DNA from 2 places in the Nocardiopsis sp. NPDC006832 genome. Region 2 is predicted to be linked to the other one. Evidence: riboswitches for the same ligand, from Rfam matches in the RefSeq annotation. Region 2 holds a riboswitch; the other holds the start of a gene.

Region 1 (7,818 bases), on a different contig from region 2:
ACTCGTCGCCACCGGACTCGAAGTCGCCGAAGTAGTCGACCACCTCCGAGGGCCACTGATTGGCCTCGCTCAGCAGCACCCGGTCCGGGTAGAGACGGTCGACCTCCGCGCGCACCCGCTTGAGGAATTCGTGCGTCTCCTTGAGGTTCTCGCAGTTGGTGCCCTCGCGCTCGTACAGGTAGGGCACCGCGTCCAGCCGGAAACCGTCGATCCCCAGGTCCAGCCAGTAGCGAAGTACCTCCAGGATCGCCTCCTGGACCGCCGGGTTCTCGAAGTTGAGGTCTGGCTGGTGTGAGAAGAAGCGGTGCCAGTAGTACTGGCCGCGCACCTCGTCGTAGGACCAGTTGGAGGTCTCGGTGTCGACGAAGATGATGCGCGCCTCGTCGTAGCGGTCATCGGTGTCCGACCACACGTAGAAGTCGCCGTAGGGACCGTCCGGGTCCTCACGGGAGGCCTTGAACCACGGGTGCTGGTCGCTGGTGTGGTTCATGACCAGGTCGGTGATGACACGGATGCCGCGCCGATGCGACTCGTCGAGAAGCTCCACGAAGTCGGCGGTGTTGCCGAACTCCGGGAGGATCTTGAAGTAGTCCGAGATGTCGTATCCACCGTCCCGCAAAGGGGACTCGTACATCGGAAGCAACCAGACGCAGTCGATTCCGAGCCACTGGAGATAGTCCAACTTCCGGACCAGTCCGGTGAGGTCACCGGTGCCGTCCCCGTTGGAGTCGAAGAACCCCCGGGCCAGTACCTCGTAGAAGACGGCGTGCTTGTACCAGTGGGGTTCACCGGTACCTCCCGAGGACATGAGCGGGCCGGTCGCGGCCCCGGTGGCCGGCGCGAGCGGACCATGTTCGGCGTGCTCGTGTGCGCCGGGTCCGGACTCGTCGTTGCTCATCTACTGCTCCCCACCAAAATGTTCGACATCGGATCAACAGGCGTGCGGGAGCCGGGCGGCGGCGGTGCTGTGACCGCCGCGTTCCGGTGCCCCGACCCGCTATCTGCCGCTGACGGTGAACACGTGCGCGGGCCCGGTCGCCGGGTCGAGCCGGACGTAGTTGTCGGCTCGCCATGTGTAGGAGTGGCCGGTCAGCCCGTCGGTCACCTTGATGTCCTCCTCCCACGTGTGGCCGATCGACGGCAGGTCGAGATGCACCGTGGCCTCATGGGTCCGGTGCGGGTCGAGGTTGACGACGACGATGACGGCGTCGTCGGGTTCACCACAGGCGCCGGGTCGGTGCTTGGAGAAGCAGACGATCTCCGGCCTGTCCACGTGGTGGAACCTCAGGTTTCGCAGCTCGCGCAGGGCGGGGTGGGCCCGGCGGAGCTCGTTGAGCCGGGTGATGAGCGGGGCGATGGTCGTACCGGAGGCGTCCGCCCCGGCCCAGTCGCGAGGGCGGTACTCGTACTTCTCCGAGTGCAGGTACTCCTCGCTGCCGGGTGCGGCGGGGGTGTTCTCGCACAGCTCGAAGCCCGAGTAGATCCCCCAGGTCGGGGAGAGCGTCGCGGCCAGCACCGCGCGCGCCTCGAAGGCGGGGCGGCCGCCGTCCTGGAGGTAGGCGTTGAGGATGTCGGGGGTGTTGGCGAACAGGTTGGGGCGCAGGTAGTGCGCGGTCTCCCGGCTGAGCTCGGTGAGGTAGTCGGTGAGCTCGTCCTTGCCGTTGCGCCAGGTGAAGTAGGTGTAGGACTGGTGGAAGCCGACCCTGGCCAGGGTGCGCATCATGGCGGGGCGCGTGAAGGCCTCGGCCAGGAAGAGCACGTCGGGGTCGGTGCGCGCGACGTCGGCGAGCAGACGCTCCCAGAACGCGACGGGCTTGGTGTGCGGGTTGTCCACCCGGAAGATCCGCACCCCGTGGTCCATCCAGTGCCGGACCACCCGAAGGACCTCGGTGTACAGGCCCTCGAAGTCGTTGTCGAAGCAGAGCGGGTAGATGTCCTGGTACTTCTTCGGCGGGTTCTCCGCGTAGGCGATGGAACCGTCGACCCGGGTGGTGAACCACTCGGGGTGCTCGGTGACCCAGGGGTGGTCGGGGGAGCACTGCAGGGCCAGGTCCAGGGCGATCTCCAGGCCGTGCTCGGCGGCCTCGGCCACGAACGCGTCGAAGTCGGCGATGGTGCCCAGGTCCGGGTGGACCGCGTCGTGGCCTCCGTCGGCCGAACCGATGGCCCACACGGACCCGGGGTCGCCGGCGCGCGCGTGCAGGGTGTTGTTCCGACCCTTGCGGTGGGCGGCGCCGACCGGGTGGATCGGTGGCAGGTACACCACGTCGAAGCCCATGTCGGCGATGGCCGGCAGCCGTTTGGCGGCGGTGGCGAAGGTGCCGGAGAGCTCCTGGCCGGGCGCGGTGTCGACCTGGGCGCCCTCCGAGCGGGGGAAGAACTCGTACCAGGAACCGAACAGGGCGCGTTCGCGGTGTACGACGACCTTGGTCCGCTTGGACCTGGTGACGAGCTCACGGACGGGGTCGTGCTCCATTGCGGAGACGACGTCGTCGGTGACGGCGGCCTCGAAGGCTTCCATGGGGGTCAGGGAGGTGTCACGCAGAACCTTGGCGGCCCTGGCCAGGTCGCGGTTGCGGGGGACGCGGCGGCCGGCCTTGGCCAGTAGGCGGGCGCCCTCCTCCAGGACGAGGTCCGTGTCGGTGTCGAGGGGGAGTTTCACGCGGGCGACGTGCAGCCAGGTGGTGAAGGGGTCGCTCCACGACTCGATGGAGAAGGACCACTGTCCCTCGGCGGGCAGGCTGATCTCGGCTTCGTAGCGGTCGGTTCCGGGGGATTTCTCCCGCATCGGGACAAGGGGCCGTCGGCGCCCTTCGGGTGAGTGGACGACGACGCCCGCGGCGAGGGAATCGTGCCCTTCGCGGATCACCGTCGCGCCGACGGTGAAACGTTCTTCGGGCACCGCCTTCACCGGGCCGAGAACGTTCTCTGGAGAGATATCGAGGATGGGCAGTCGTCCGATCACTGGCTACACCGTCATTGTCGTGGTTCGGGCGTTATGGGGCAGCACGCGGCGACTCGCGTGCGGAATTAATCGGAATTTAATCCAACGAAGAACGGGGTCAACGAAGTGCTGGATCGGAAACTGTCCAGATTGCGGCTTCGGTGCCCTCCGCTGTCTATCGTCGGTCCTCTAGTGGGGTTTGGAAGAGTGTCGGGGCCGGATAATTAATGTGATCCTCATCACACTGGCCTCGGTGGGATGGACCTGGTATTTGTCGGGTTTCACCCTGGGAAACCTCGCAAACCGGGCAGTTCGCCACTGTGGATTCTGGGGTTTCTGTAGTCGCTTTCCCGTGCCTCTTCGTGAAAAGTCGGTAAATTCTTCTCCCATGTTGTGCACGAGGTCCATGCGGGTAGGGATGAACGAATGTGCGCCGGGCAGGGCGAGGCGTATTCCGGACATCCCCATGTGTCCGTTGTGACCCACAGGGATCAATTGTCACGTATTCGGGGGAAGCGCTTCTCGCGCCGGCTGATTCGTCGGGACTCTCGTCTTGATGTCGAGATTAATTGCGACTGGTTCCTCGTGAACAGTCCACTGTGGCCGTGCTGTGGCGTTTCTGGGTGCTTTGCCGGGGATTGAGGAAGCTTTTCGGTGACACGCCCGATTTGACGGAGTTCCCTTTGCGGGCCGACTGCGAGTGTGGTCGACGCAGTGCCCGGTGCCACGTGGCACCGGGCCGCACACGGCCGTAGGGGGCGACGTGACGGAGTCCAGCCGTATTGGTCGGTTCGGGGACAGAGCCCGAGCCCTGGTGGAGGGCGGAACCGCGAAGTTGGAAGGGGGCGGCGGCAAGGAACGACGCGAGGCGATCCTGCGTCTGTCCGGACTCGGCCTCATCGCCGGGCTATTGTCGGCGGCCCTGGTCATACCCTTGGTCGGCGGTGCCGGGATCGTGGCCAGGGACGCCGCCGCGGGGTTCATGTCCCTGCCGAACCACCTCGACGTTCCGTACCCGTCGTCGCGCGTCCTGCTCACCGACGACTCGGGGGAGCCCTTCGGCGAGGTCGCCCAACGCGAACGCGATGTCGTCGACCTCGACGAGATGAGCCCCTGGATGGGCACGGCCCTGATGGCGATCGAGGACGACCGTTTCTACGAGCACAACGGCCTCGATCTGCGCGGTGTCCTCCGCGCCGCCATCCGCACCGCCCAGGGGAACACACAGGGTGGTTCGACCATCACCCAGCAGTACGTCAAGAATCTCCTCATCGAGACCGCCGAAACCGAGGAAGAGGTCGACCAGGCCAGCGCCCGGACGATCACCCGCAAACTCACCGAGTTGCGCTACGCGATCGACATCGAGGACCGCTACACCAAGGACGAGATCCTGCAGGGCTACCTCAACCTGGCCTACTTCGGGGCCGGCGCGCACGGAGTCGAGGTCGCCGCCGAACGGTACTTCTCGACCTCCGCCGCCGAACTGGACCCCGGGCAGGCCGCGACACTGGCCGGTCTGGTTCGAGCGCCCTCGTACTACGACCCGATCAACAACCCCGATGAGACCAGGGAACGCCGCGATCTCGTGCTGGACCGGATGGTCGCCACCGGACACCTCGACGCCGAAGAGGCCGCCGCGCACAAGGAGAAGGGCCTGGGAGTGGACGCCACGCCGCGCGGGGGCAGCTGCGCCGAGAGCGAGTACCCGTTCTTCTGCGACTACACGATGCGCTGGCTCCTCGAATCCGACCTGCTGGGCGACACCAAGGCCGAGCGCGAACAGCGCATCTCCCGGGGCGGCTTCACCGTCCAGACCAGTCTGCTTCGAGCGGCGCAGGACTCCGCCCAAGAGGCCATCGACCGCCGGGTCCCGCACGAGGACTCCACCAAGTTCTCCGCCCAGGCCATGGTCGAGCCCGGTTCGGGCCGCGTGCGAGCCCTGGCCCAGAACCTGCGCTACGGGTTCGACGACGAAAAGGTCGGCACCACCTCGATCAACCTGGCCGTGGACCAGGCCGACGGCGGTTCCAGCGGATTCCAGGCCGGGTCGACTTTCAAGGCCTTCACCCTGGCCGCGGCCCTGGAGAAGGGCCTGGGGTACGGCACCAGCTTCAACTCGCCCAAGAGCATGTCGGTCGGCGGCATGGTCAACTGCGAGGGCGGCACCATGTCGTCCTGGAACGTCCGCAACGCCGGTGAGAGCGACGAGGGCGGCCACAACATGCTCAGCGGGACCAAGGGGTCGGTGAACACCTACTTCGCCCAGCTGCAGCGTCGGGTCGGCCTGTGCGAGACCTCCGAGACCGCCGAGGCGGTCGGGATACACCGCGCCGACGGTGGCGACCTCGGGGTGTGGAGCTCCTTCACCCTGGGCGACCAGGAGGTGTCCCCGCTGAACGTGGCCAACGCCTACGCGACCTTCGCCGCTCGTGGCACCCGCTGCGAGCCGCGCCCGGTCCGGGCGATCCGGGACGACGGCACCGGTGAACGGGTCACCGCCGACTCCCACTGCGAACGAGCGGTGAAGAAGCAGACCGCGGACGGGGTCAACCACCTGCTACAGCAGCCCTTCAAGGGCGGCACCGCCAATGGTCTGGACCTCGGGCGACCGGTCGCGGGCAAGACCGGCACCACCGACGGCGCGGCCTACGCCTGGTTCGCCGGGTACACCCCGAACCTCTCCTCGGCCGTGGTCGTCGGCGACGTGCGCGGCGGCGAGGCGAACCCGCTGCAGGGCGTGACCATCGGTGGCCGCTACTACGGCATCGTCTACGGGGGCAGCCTGCCCGGCCCGATCTGGCAGGAGAGCATGCGGGGCGGTACCGCCGAACTGGAGGCCGAGGACTTCGCGGGCTCGCCCGGGGCCTTCGGCAACCCGGACGCCGAGCCACCGAAGTCCAAGGACGACGAATCCGACACCGAGGCCTGACCTGCGATGGAGTCGGAAGAATCGGGCCGTGGGATGGAAACATCCCACGGCCCTCCTTGTTGACGCATAATGGAGGAGAACCGACAGGGGAGCGCGTGAGCGCTGAGAGTGCGGCATCGGACCGCAGACCCTTACACACCTGATCCGGGTCATGCCGGCGAAGGAAGTCGTGGAATCCGTCATCTCCGTGCCGCCGGCGCGGGAGACGCTCTCGGCCGCATTCCCCTCGTCGACCTCGACGAAGGGACCTCATTTCGATGGGTATCGACACCGGAGCCGGGCACGCCGGTACGAGTCGTGGACTTCTCGGCCGGATCAAGGACTGGATCCGCGCCGAGTTCGGGGCCTGGCGCACCGTGGACATCGTGGTGGCCGCCGTACTCGGCGCCGCGGTGGGGGTGGTGTTCTGGCTGTGGGGCGTGGTCTGGACGATCACCGGACCGCTGTTCGTGCTCTTCCCCCCGGCACAGGCGATCCTCTACGGGGTCTGGCTGCTTCCGGGAGTCCTCGGCGGGCTGATCATCCGACGGTCCGGCGCGGCCGTGCTCACCTCCATCACCGCGGCCTCGGTCTCCGCGCTGCTGGGCTCCCAATGGGGCGTCACGGTGGTCCTGGAGGGCGCCATGCAGGGGCTGCTGCCCGAGCTGGTCTTCCTGCTCTTCCTCTACCGCCGTTGGGGCATGGGCGTGGCCGCGCTGGCCGGTGCCCTCGCCGGGATCTCCCCGGCCATCCGTGACGCCGTCGTCTACTACGCCACCTGGCCGCTGTCGCACCAGCTCGTCTACGGCGGCCTGGTCCTGGTGAGCGGCGCGTTGATCGCGGGGGTCGGCGGACGCCTGCTCACCACCGCCCTGGCCCGGTCCGGGGCCTTGGCACCCTTCCCCTCGGCCAAGGGCTGACCATGGCCGGCACGAACGCGCGCGGCGCGCGTGTGGAACTCTCCGGCTGGGGATGGAAGCACGCGGGCCGCGCCGCCCACGCCCTGCGCGGCGTCGACCTGCTCATCGAACCCGGGGAGCGGGTCCTGTTGCTGGGCGCCTCCGGCGCGGGCAAGTCCACCCTGTTGCACGCCCTGGCCGGTCTCACCGGGCCCGACAGCGCCATCGGTGGCGACCAGGAGGGCCTGCTCCGGGTGGACGGCGAGCCCGCCTCCCGGGGGCGCGGCGGTGTGGGTCTGGTCGCGCAGGATCCCGAGGCCCAGCTGGTGATGGCGCGCGCCGGCGACGACGTGGCGTTCGGCCCGGAGAACCTGGGGGTGGCACCGGACGAGATCTGGTCGCGGGTCGAACGTGCCCTGGTCGAGGTCGGGTTCCCCTATGGGATCGGCCACTCCACCGGTGCCCTGTCCGGTGGGGAGAAGCAGCGCCTGGTCATCGCCGGGGCACTGGCCATGCGACCGCGTCTGCTGCTGTTGGACGAGCCCACCGCCAACCTCGATCCGGTCGGGGGCGCGCTGGTCCGGGACCTGTTGGCCCGCCTGCTCACCGAGAGCGAGGCGACCCTCGTTCTGGTCGAACACCGCGTCGCCGAGGTCATGGACCTGGTGGACCGTGTGGTGGTGGTCGAACCCGGCGGTGGCGTGATCGCCGACGGGGCGCCGGCGAAGGTCTTCGCCGAGCACGGGAGGTCCCTGGCCGAACAGGGGGTGTGGGTACCCGGAGAGGAACCCTCACCGGACCTACCCTCGGCCCCCGGGGGAGCGCCCATGTTGGCGGCGCGGGGTGTGACGGCGCGGACCCCCTTCCAACTGGGCGTGCGGGCGGCCGCCCCGCGCACCGTCCTCGAAGACGTGGACCTGACCGTGCCCGCGGGGGCCGTCACCGCGCTGACCGGGCCCAACGGAGCGGGCAAGTCCACCCTCCTGACCCTGCTGGCGGGCCTGACCAAACCGCACCGTGGTCGGGTGGTGCCGCGCGGGACCCTGGCGGAGATCGACCGGCGTCCA
Region 2 (7,818 bases):
CTCATTCCGTTGTTGTTGGGTGTCGGTGTCTTCCTCACCATCCGGCTGCGCCTCCTTCAGCTGCTCAGGCTCCCGCACGCCCTTTGGCTCGCCCTCGTCCGTCGCAAGGAGGACTCCTCCGTCGAGGGCGACATCTCCCACTACCAGGCACTGAGCACCGCGCTCGCCGCCACCGTCGGCGTCGGTAACATCGCGGGCGCCGCGCTGGCCATCGGTGTCGGTGGCCCGGGCGCGCTGTTCTGGATGTGGTTCATCGGCATCTTCGGTATGGCCACCAAGTACAGCGAGGCCCTCCTGGGGGTGAAGTACCGCCGCACCGACGCCAAGGGTGAGCAGAGCGGCGGCCCGATGTACTACCTCAAGTACGGGATCAAGGGTGGGCTCGGCACCTTCCTCGGTGTCGCCTTCGCGGTCTTCGGCGCCATCGCGGCCTTCGGTATCGGTAACGGCACCCAGGCCAACACCGTGGCCCAACAGGTCAGCAGCGTCACCCCGCTGGAGCCGTGGGTCATCGGCCTCGCTCTGATGATCCTGTCCGGCGGAGTGATCCTCGGTGGCATCAAGAGCATCGGTCGTGTCGCCTCCGGCCTCGTGCCGATCATGATCATCGGTTACGTCGGCATCTGCCTCGTCGTGCTCATCGCCAACTGGCAGTCGCTCCTGCCCGCCTTCCAGCTGGTGTTCACCGACGCCTTCACCGGGACCTCCGCCGTCGGCGGTTTCGCGGGCGCCGGTGTCATGCTCGCCATCCAGATGGGCTTCGCCCGCGGCATCTTCTCCAACGAGTCCGGGCTGGGCACCGGTGGTATCGCCGCCGCCGCGGCCAAGACCAAGGAGCCGGTCCGTCAGGCCATGGTCTCCATGACCCAGACCTTCATCGACACCATCATCGTGGTGAGCATGACCTGCCTGGTCATCATCGTGACCGGTGTGTGGCAGGGAGACGAGGCCGAGGACGGTTCGCTGCTGACGTCGCAGGCCATGACCGAGGGGCTGGGTGCCATCAGCCCCACCTTCGGTACCGCGGGCGCCTACGTCGTCGCGGCCTCCGTGGCCGTCTTCGCCTTCAGCACCCTGCTCGGCTGGGCCTACTACGGTGAGCGGTGCGTGGAGTTCCTGGGCGGACGCAAGCTGGTCCTGCCCTACCGACTCATCTTCATCGTCATCATCTTCATCGGTTCGGTCGCCAGCCTCGACTCCGTCTGGCTGTTCAGCGACATCGCCAACGGCCTGATGGCGCTGCCGAACCTGGTGGGGTTGCTCCTGCTGTCCCCGGTCATCGTGGCGGAGAGCAAGAGGTTCTTCGGTCACCCCGATTGGCGTAACCCGGACGCGGTGATGGACGACGTCCAGCGCTAGCCGACTCGCACGCCCCACGGGGAGAATATGAAGGGGGGACCGGTCCGCACGGGCCGGTCCCCCCTTCGTGTGATCACCACCAGGCGTGGAAATGGTGCACGGGGCCCTGGCCGCCGCCGGCGTCGATCTCGTCGGCGTGGCGCAGCGCCTCGGTCAGCCAGGTCTTGGCGTCGGCCACGGCGGTGGCCACGTCCGGGCGTTGGGGGATCAGCGCGGCGATCGCGGAGGACAGGGTGCAGCCGGTGCCGTGGGTGTTGCGGGTCGCCACGCGCGTGGCGCTCAGCTCGACCGGGGCGGACTCCCCGTCGACCAGCAGGTCGACGCTGTCGGTCCCCGCCAGGTGCCCGCCCTTGAGCAGGATCCGACGCGGCCCCAGCTTCAAAAGCCTCTCGGCCTGGGAGCGCATCGTGGCCAGGTCCGTGGCCTCCTCCTCGTCGAGCAGGTCGGCGGCCTCCGGCAGGTTCGGTGTGAGGAGGTCGGCGCGCGGCAGCAGTTCACCGCGCAGCGCCTCCATGGCCGAACGCTCCAACAACCGGTCGCCGCTCTTGGCGACCATCACCGGGTCCACCACCACGTTCGACAGCCCGTGCCGGTCGATCGCGGCGGCCACGGCCTCGGTGACCTCGGCGGTGCCCAGCATGCCCACCTTGACCGCGTGGACCGTCGCGTCCTCGAACAGCGTCTCCATCTGGTCGACGACGAATGAAGCGGGGACACCGTGAACCCCGGTGACCCCGCGCGTGGACTGGGCGGTCAACGCCGTCACCACGCTCATCCCGAAGACCCCGTGGGCGGAGAACGATTTCAGGTCCGCCTGGATGCCGGCGCCCCCACTGGGGTCGCTTCCGGCGATGGACACGACGTTGTACACGCTCATCGGCGTTCCTTCGCTAGTACGAACTAGGGCAGGTTCGACGGGTGTGCTCTCAGCCGGGTCGTTTCCCCGGCACCCCGCGCCGTCGGGGTCGAAGCGCGGTGAAGCGCTCGCTCGACCCCGACTCGGTATGTGGTTGTGGGTACGACTCTAAGGGTCAGACGGAGACGCTCTCGTGGCCGGCCTCGACCTCACGCTGGAGCCGCTTGCGGCGCTCCCACAGGATGGACACCACGATGATGGCGAAACCGGCCACCATCAGGGCGACCGTCAACGGGACCTCGGTGGGAGCGAGGATCTCTCGGTCCTCGCTCTGCCAGGGCCACAGGGCACGCAGCGAACCCGCCATCAGGCCGGTCAGGACCACCAGGGTCAAGTGGTGGAAGTTCTCCAGGAAGTACTGGAGGACCTTGACGAAGAGCGCCAGGCCGGTGAGCGCGCCGAGGGCGAAGGCACCGATGTAGACGAAGTCGAGGTTCTCCAACGCGTCCTTGCTCGGAGTGTACAGACCGACGGCCAACAGGATGAAGGAACCGGAGACGCCCGGCAGGACCAGCGCGCAGATCGCTACCGAGGCGACGAGGAAGACCACCACCGGGTGCGGGGGCAGGTTGGCGCCGGGGAGACTGGTCAGGAAGAACGACAGTACGGCGAAGACCAGGGCCAGGAGGTAGTGTCCGGCCTTCCATGACTTGCCCGCGCCGGTGTAGGGGATCCACAGACAGGCGAGCACCAGACCGAAGAAGATCGCGTATGCGTACTGGGTGTACTCCTCCACCAGCGGGGCGATGAGCAGCAACGCTCCCACCAGGGCCACCGCCATGCCGATCAGGGCGGGGACGAGGACGGACCATTCCACCTGGCGGAACTGCTCCACAGCGCGGTCCTTGCCGCGACCTCGGGGCACGTCGGTGACGTAGCGCTTGATCCCGCTGACCATGTGGCCCGCGCCACCGATCAACTGGTCGTAGAGGCCGACGATGAGCGCGACGGTGCCACCGCTGATACCGGGAAGCGCTTCGGAGGTGCCCACGGCCCCGCCGCGCACCGCGTTGAAGATGTAGGAGCCTACTGAGTTGGCCATGAATGCTCGGGCGCGTCTTCCGGGGAACCGGGAAGGGGGCGCCGTCCTCCGTCCTGATGGTGCCGCCGGTCCCGTATCCACGGTGGACCGGACGGTCAAAGGGGTGCTTGGGTCGGCACGGACCTCGATGAACCCGCCGATGGTACGGTCCCGGGTCCAACATCGAGGTTCGTCACTCCGGCCACACGATGGGGGAGGGGGACCGCGAGCCCCGGGCCGGCTGTGGCCATTCTAGTGCCGTCGGCGAGGGCGGAAGGCGTCCCGGAGCTGTCCTGGAGGCATCGAAAGGGCGCCGAAACCACGTTTCGGCTGCTTGGTGGCGTACCGACTCGGAGACCGAAATGAGAGGTGCCACAGAGGGAGGATGAGGAGACCTCCCGGAGCCCCCGTGGGTCACCGCGATTGAGGGCTGGGGGTACCTTCCCCGGCCACCGAAGCGGCCCAACGGTAGTCCTGTTTGCCCACGGCGGTGCGCCGGACCCGGTCCACGAAGTGCACCGTCCGGGGCACCTTGAACCCGGCCAACCGAACCCGGCAGTGGGCGCGCAGCGCCTTCTCGTCCGGGCTGCCGCCGGGGGCCAACGAGACCAGGGCCGTGACCCGCTGACCGAGGTTCTCGTCCGGAGCGGGCACCACGATCACGTCGTCCACCGACGGGTGGGCCTTGAGCACGGCCTCCACCTCCTCGGGGTACACCTTCTCCCCGGCGGTGTTGATGACCACGCTGCCCCGACCCAACAGGACGATCGAACCGTCCGTGGCCCGGGTCCCGTAGTCGCCCGACAACGCCCAACGTCGCCCCTCGGCGTCGGTGGGAAAGGTGCGAGCGGTGGCGATGGGGTCGTTGTAGTAGCCCAAGGGGATCCGTCCGGTCCGCGCGATCCGTCCGACCCGCGGCGACCCCGGCCGCAACGGACGCAACGCCTCGTCGAGCACCGAGATGCTGCCACCCATGGTGAAGCTGCGACGGTCGGTGGTGTCGGCGACCGTGGCCGCCTCGTCGGGTGCGGTCGCCGAACCGCACACACCCGTCTCCGAACCCCCGTAGGAGTCGGCCAGGGCCACGTCCTCGCGCCAGGCCTTCCACAGGTTGCGCACCGCCGGGGTCAACGGGGTACCACCGGAACGCACCGAGGTCAGGTCCGGGCACAGCTCGGGTTCGGTGAGCAGGTGCCGCGCCAGTGGCCGCGCCATCGCATCGCCCACCAGCTGGAGCGCGTGTACGCCCTCGCGGTGCGCCAGTTCCAGCACACGGTCCGGTCTGAAGCTGCGGTCGGTGGACAGCACCACGCGCTTGCCGCACAACAACATGCTCAACGCGTGCCACTGCCCGGCCGCGTGCATGACCGGACCCAGGACCAGCATGCGCTGCGGGAAACAACGAAGGGCGCGTTCGGCCACTTCCTCGGGGGTGCGTGCGCGCGGGGTGCCGGGGGAGCGACGTTCCACGGCGGCGCGAAAGACGTCGGCCTGGCGCCACAGCACACCCTTGGGGTACCCCGTGGTGCCGCCGGTGTAGAGCAGGTAGTGGTCGTCGCCGCTCGTGCCGGGAAGCGCGCTCCGGGGGGTTCCGACGTCCTCGCCCTGCGCGGTCAGGGCGGACTCGTAGTCCGTCCCCTCGGCGGTTCGCTCGGTGCCGTCGGCCAACAGCAGCACGTGGCGCAGTCGTGGCAGATCCGGTCGGATGGCCGTGACCGTGGCAGCCAGGGAGTCCTCGGCGATCAGCGCCGCCGCGTGCGAGTCGGAGAGTACGTGTCGCAGTTCGCCGGCCACGTACCGGTAGTTGACGTTGACCGGCACCGCTCCGGCGCGCAGCACACCGAGGAACGACTCCATCCACTCGGCCCGGTTGAACGACAGGATCGCCACGTTTTCACCAGGGCGCACACCCGCGCCGACCAGGTGTCGGGCCAATCGGGTGGCCCGTTCGTCCAAGGCGCGGTAGGTGAGCCGACGTGGGCCCGCGACGAGGGCGATCCGCTCCGGTACGGCCTCGGCGACCGCCGCCATCAGCGCAGGGAGGGAGAAAGGGGTATCCGAAGACGTGTGTGGCACGGCTGATCCTCCCTGGCGTTCGTGTGACGGCCGTCCCCGGCGAAGAGGCTCGCGGCGGCTGTGACTGTACGGCGACCGTACCCGTCAGAAACCGGGCTGATCGTGATGAGGGCTGTGTACCGCGTCACCTGCGCGACCATGCCCGTGACCCCCTTGTGACCGGGGTTCGGAAGAGCCCCGCTCAGGCGGTGTACCGGCATGGAGCGCACATGGGTTTCGGGCGTCGGTCGCGCGCGGTGATGTCGGCCACCTCTTGTGTGCTCACCGGATGATCTGCTCAACTCTTGGAGATCCCGCCGCGGAGGCTCTACCCGGCCCCACGGTGGGTATCTACTGTCTGACATCGGTCAATGGTGATCGGAGCGGCTAGATGACCACCCAGAACCTGGGACAGCAGGACTCCGCCGGAAACCCCGCCGGACACGCACTTTCCAGCTCGGACCACATCGAACTCGCGCAGGCCAGATCGGCGCACAACTACTCACCCCTTCCCGTCGTGATCTCCGAGGGCCGTGGCGCCTGGGTGACGGACGTCGAGGGAAAGCGGTACCTCGATTGCCTGGCCGGGTACTCGGCCATGAACTTCGGCCACCACAACCCCGACCTCCTGGCGGCGGCGCACGCCCAGCTCGACCGGGTGACGTTGACCAGCCGGGCCTTCTACAACGACCGGTTCGGACCATGGGTGAGAGACCTGGCCGACATGGTCGGCAAGCAGAAGGTCCTGCCGATGAACACCGGTGCCGAGGCGGTGGAGACCGGCATCAAGGTGGCCCGTAAGTGGGGCTACGAGGTCAAGGGCGTTCCCGAGAACCAGGCGACCATCGTCGTGGCGGGCGCCAACTTCCACGGACGCACCACCACCATCATCTCCTTCTCCTCGGATCCGGAGGCGAAGACGGGTTTCGGCCCCTACACGCCGGGCTTCCGCTCCGTGGCCTACGGGGACGCCAAGGCCATCGAGGACGCCGTCGACGACACCACGGTCGCGGTGCTCATCGAACCGGTGCAGGGTGAGGCGGGCGTGATCGTGCCGCCCGCGGACTACCTGCCCCGGGTCCGGGAGATCTGCGACGACAACCGCGTGCTGTTCATCGCCGACGAGGTACAGGCCGGACTGGGTCGCACCGGCACCATCCGGGCCTGTGAGCACAGCGGGGTGGTCCCGGACGCCTACCTGTTCGGCAAGGCGCTGGGCGGCGGCATCCTGCCGGTTTCGGCCATGGTCGCCGACGAGGACGTGTTGGGTGTCATCCAGCCCGGCCAGCACGGGAGCACCTTTGGCGGCAACCCGCTCGCCGGGGCCGTCGGAGAGACGGTCGTGCGCATGCTGAGTGAGGGCCCCTACCTGGAGAACGCCCGCAAACTGGGCGAGGTCCTCAAACGCCGGCTGGACGAGTTCGTTGGCGACGGGGTGGTCTCGGCGCGCAGCATCGGCCTGTGGGCCGGCGTGGACGTCGACCCCGAACTGGCCTCCGGCAAGGAGCTGTGCAAGCGGCTCGCCGAGCACGGGGTCCTGGTCAAGGACACGCACGGTTCCACCGTGCGGATGTCGCCGCCCCTGGTGATCACCGAAGAGGACCTCAACTGGGGTCTGGACCGCTTCGCCGAGGTCATCGCCGAACTCAAGGCGGAGAAGAAGTAGCGACGGGGGAGCGGGGGCCGTTCGCGGCCCCCGCCTCCACCGGCCGTCCGAGCGTCGATCGAGAACCGGGTCAGGAGTCGGTGTCGGAGTCCGCCTCGGCGGCCTCCTCCGCACCCTCGTCGGCGGCGGGTTCGTCCTCGGGCTCGCCGTTCACCGGGTCCAGCGGACCACCGAGTTCACGGGACAGTTTCTCCGGGGACACGCTCTCCAACCGGTCGCGGGACTGGTACAGCACCCGTTCGGGACCCTCCAGGATCTGTAGGCGCACCCGCTCGGCGACCGAGCGCTGCCCCTCGGCGGTCGGATGGAAGCTCGCGCGGTCCACCTTCAGCCCCTCGCCCAGTTCGCCCAGAACGATGCCGTTGAGCCAGGCGTCGTCCGCGCTGACCTCGTGGCCGGTCAACGAACTGAACACGTTCACGTACTCCACGCTGCCGACCTGGCGCGAACCGTAGACCTCGCCGTCCACCCGGTAGGCGGTGTCGCGGATGCGGTCGTTGAACCGCTGGGCGACGGTGTTCAGCCAGAGTTGGTCACCGTTGGAGAGCGTGTAGTACATGCCGGGCGGCTCCTCCGGGAAGAGCCTCGGGTAGCCCAGGACCAGGACACGGGCGTCGGGGGCGCGGTCGCGGATCTCACCGAGCACCTCGGTGAGGGTCTCCTCGAACGTGTCCATCTTCTCCTCGACCTCGGCCTCCTGGTCGGTGCAACCGGTCCGCTCCAAGAGGGGCATGCGCACGATGCAGGTGCGCAGCACCGAGATGAACCCGAGGTCGTTGCCGCCGATGCCCACGGTCACCA

Evidence for each region. A riboswitch is a leader RNA that binds a small molecule or an ion and turns the genes downstream of it on or off. The one in region 2 is predicted to bind thiamine pyrophosphate.
Region 1: it holds a riboswitch for thiamine pyrophosphate, as region 2 does, so the genes downstream of both, ABZ717_RS24365 (ECF transporter S component) here and thiD (bifunctional hydroxymethylpyrimidine kinase/phosphomethylpyrimidine kinase) in region 2, are expected to answer to the same signal.

The regions. Positions count from the first base shown of each region.
Region 1 is NZ_JBEYLC010000069.1:5,145-12,962, reverse strand. It holds gene treS (maltose alpha-D-glucosyltransferase) at 1-898, opposite strand, end outside; gene ABZ717_RS24375 (alpha-1,4-glucan--maltose-1-phosphate maltosyltransferase) at 998-2,965, opposite strand; gene ABZ717_RS24370 (transglycosylase domain-containing protein) at 3,708-5,873, shown strand; TPP riboswitch at 5,949-6,056, shown strand; gene ABZ717_RS24365 (ECF transporter S component) at 6,131-6,772, shown strand; gene ABZ717_RS24360 (ABC transporter ATP-binding protein) at 6,775-7,818, shown strand, end outside.
Region 2 is NZ_JBEYLC010000022.1:24,133-31,950, forward strand. It holds gene ABZ717_RS13000 (sodium:alanine symporter family protein) at 1-1,359, shown strand, start outside; gene thiD (bifunctional hydroxymethylpyrimidine kinase/phosphomethylpyrimidine kinase) at 1,433-2,236, opposite strand; TPP riboswitch at 2,225-2,323, opposite strand; gene ABZ717_RS13010 (DUF368 domain-containing protein) at 2,391-3,317, opposite strand; gene ABZ717_RS13015 (acyl-CoA synthetase) at 3,711-5,372, opposite strand; gene rocD (ornithine--oxo-acid transaminase) at 5,743-7,017, shown strand; gene ABZ717_RS13025 (SGNH/GDSL hydrolase family protein) at 7,088-7,818, opposite strand, start outside.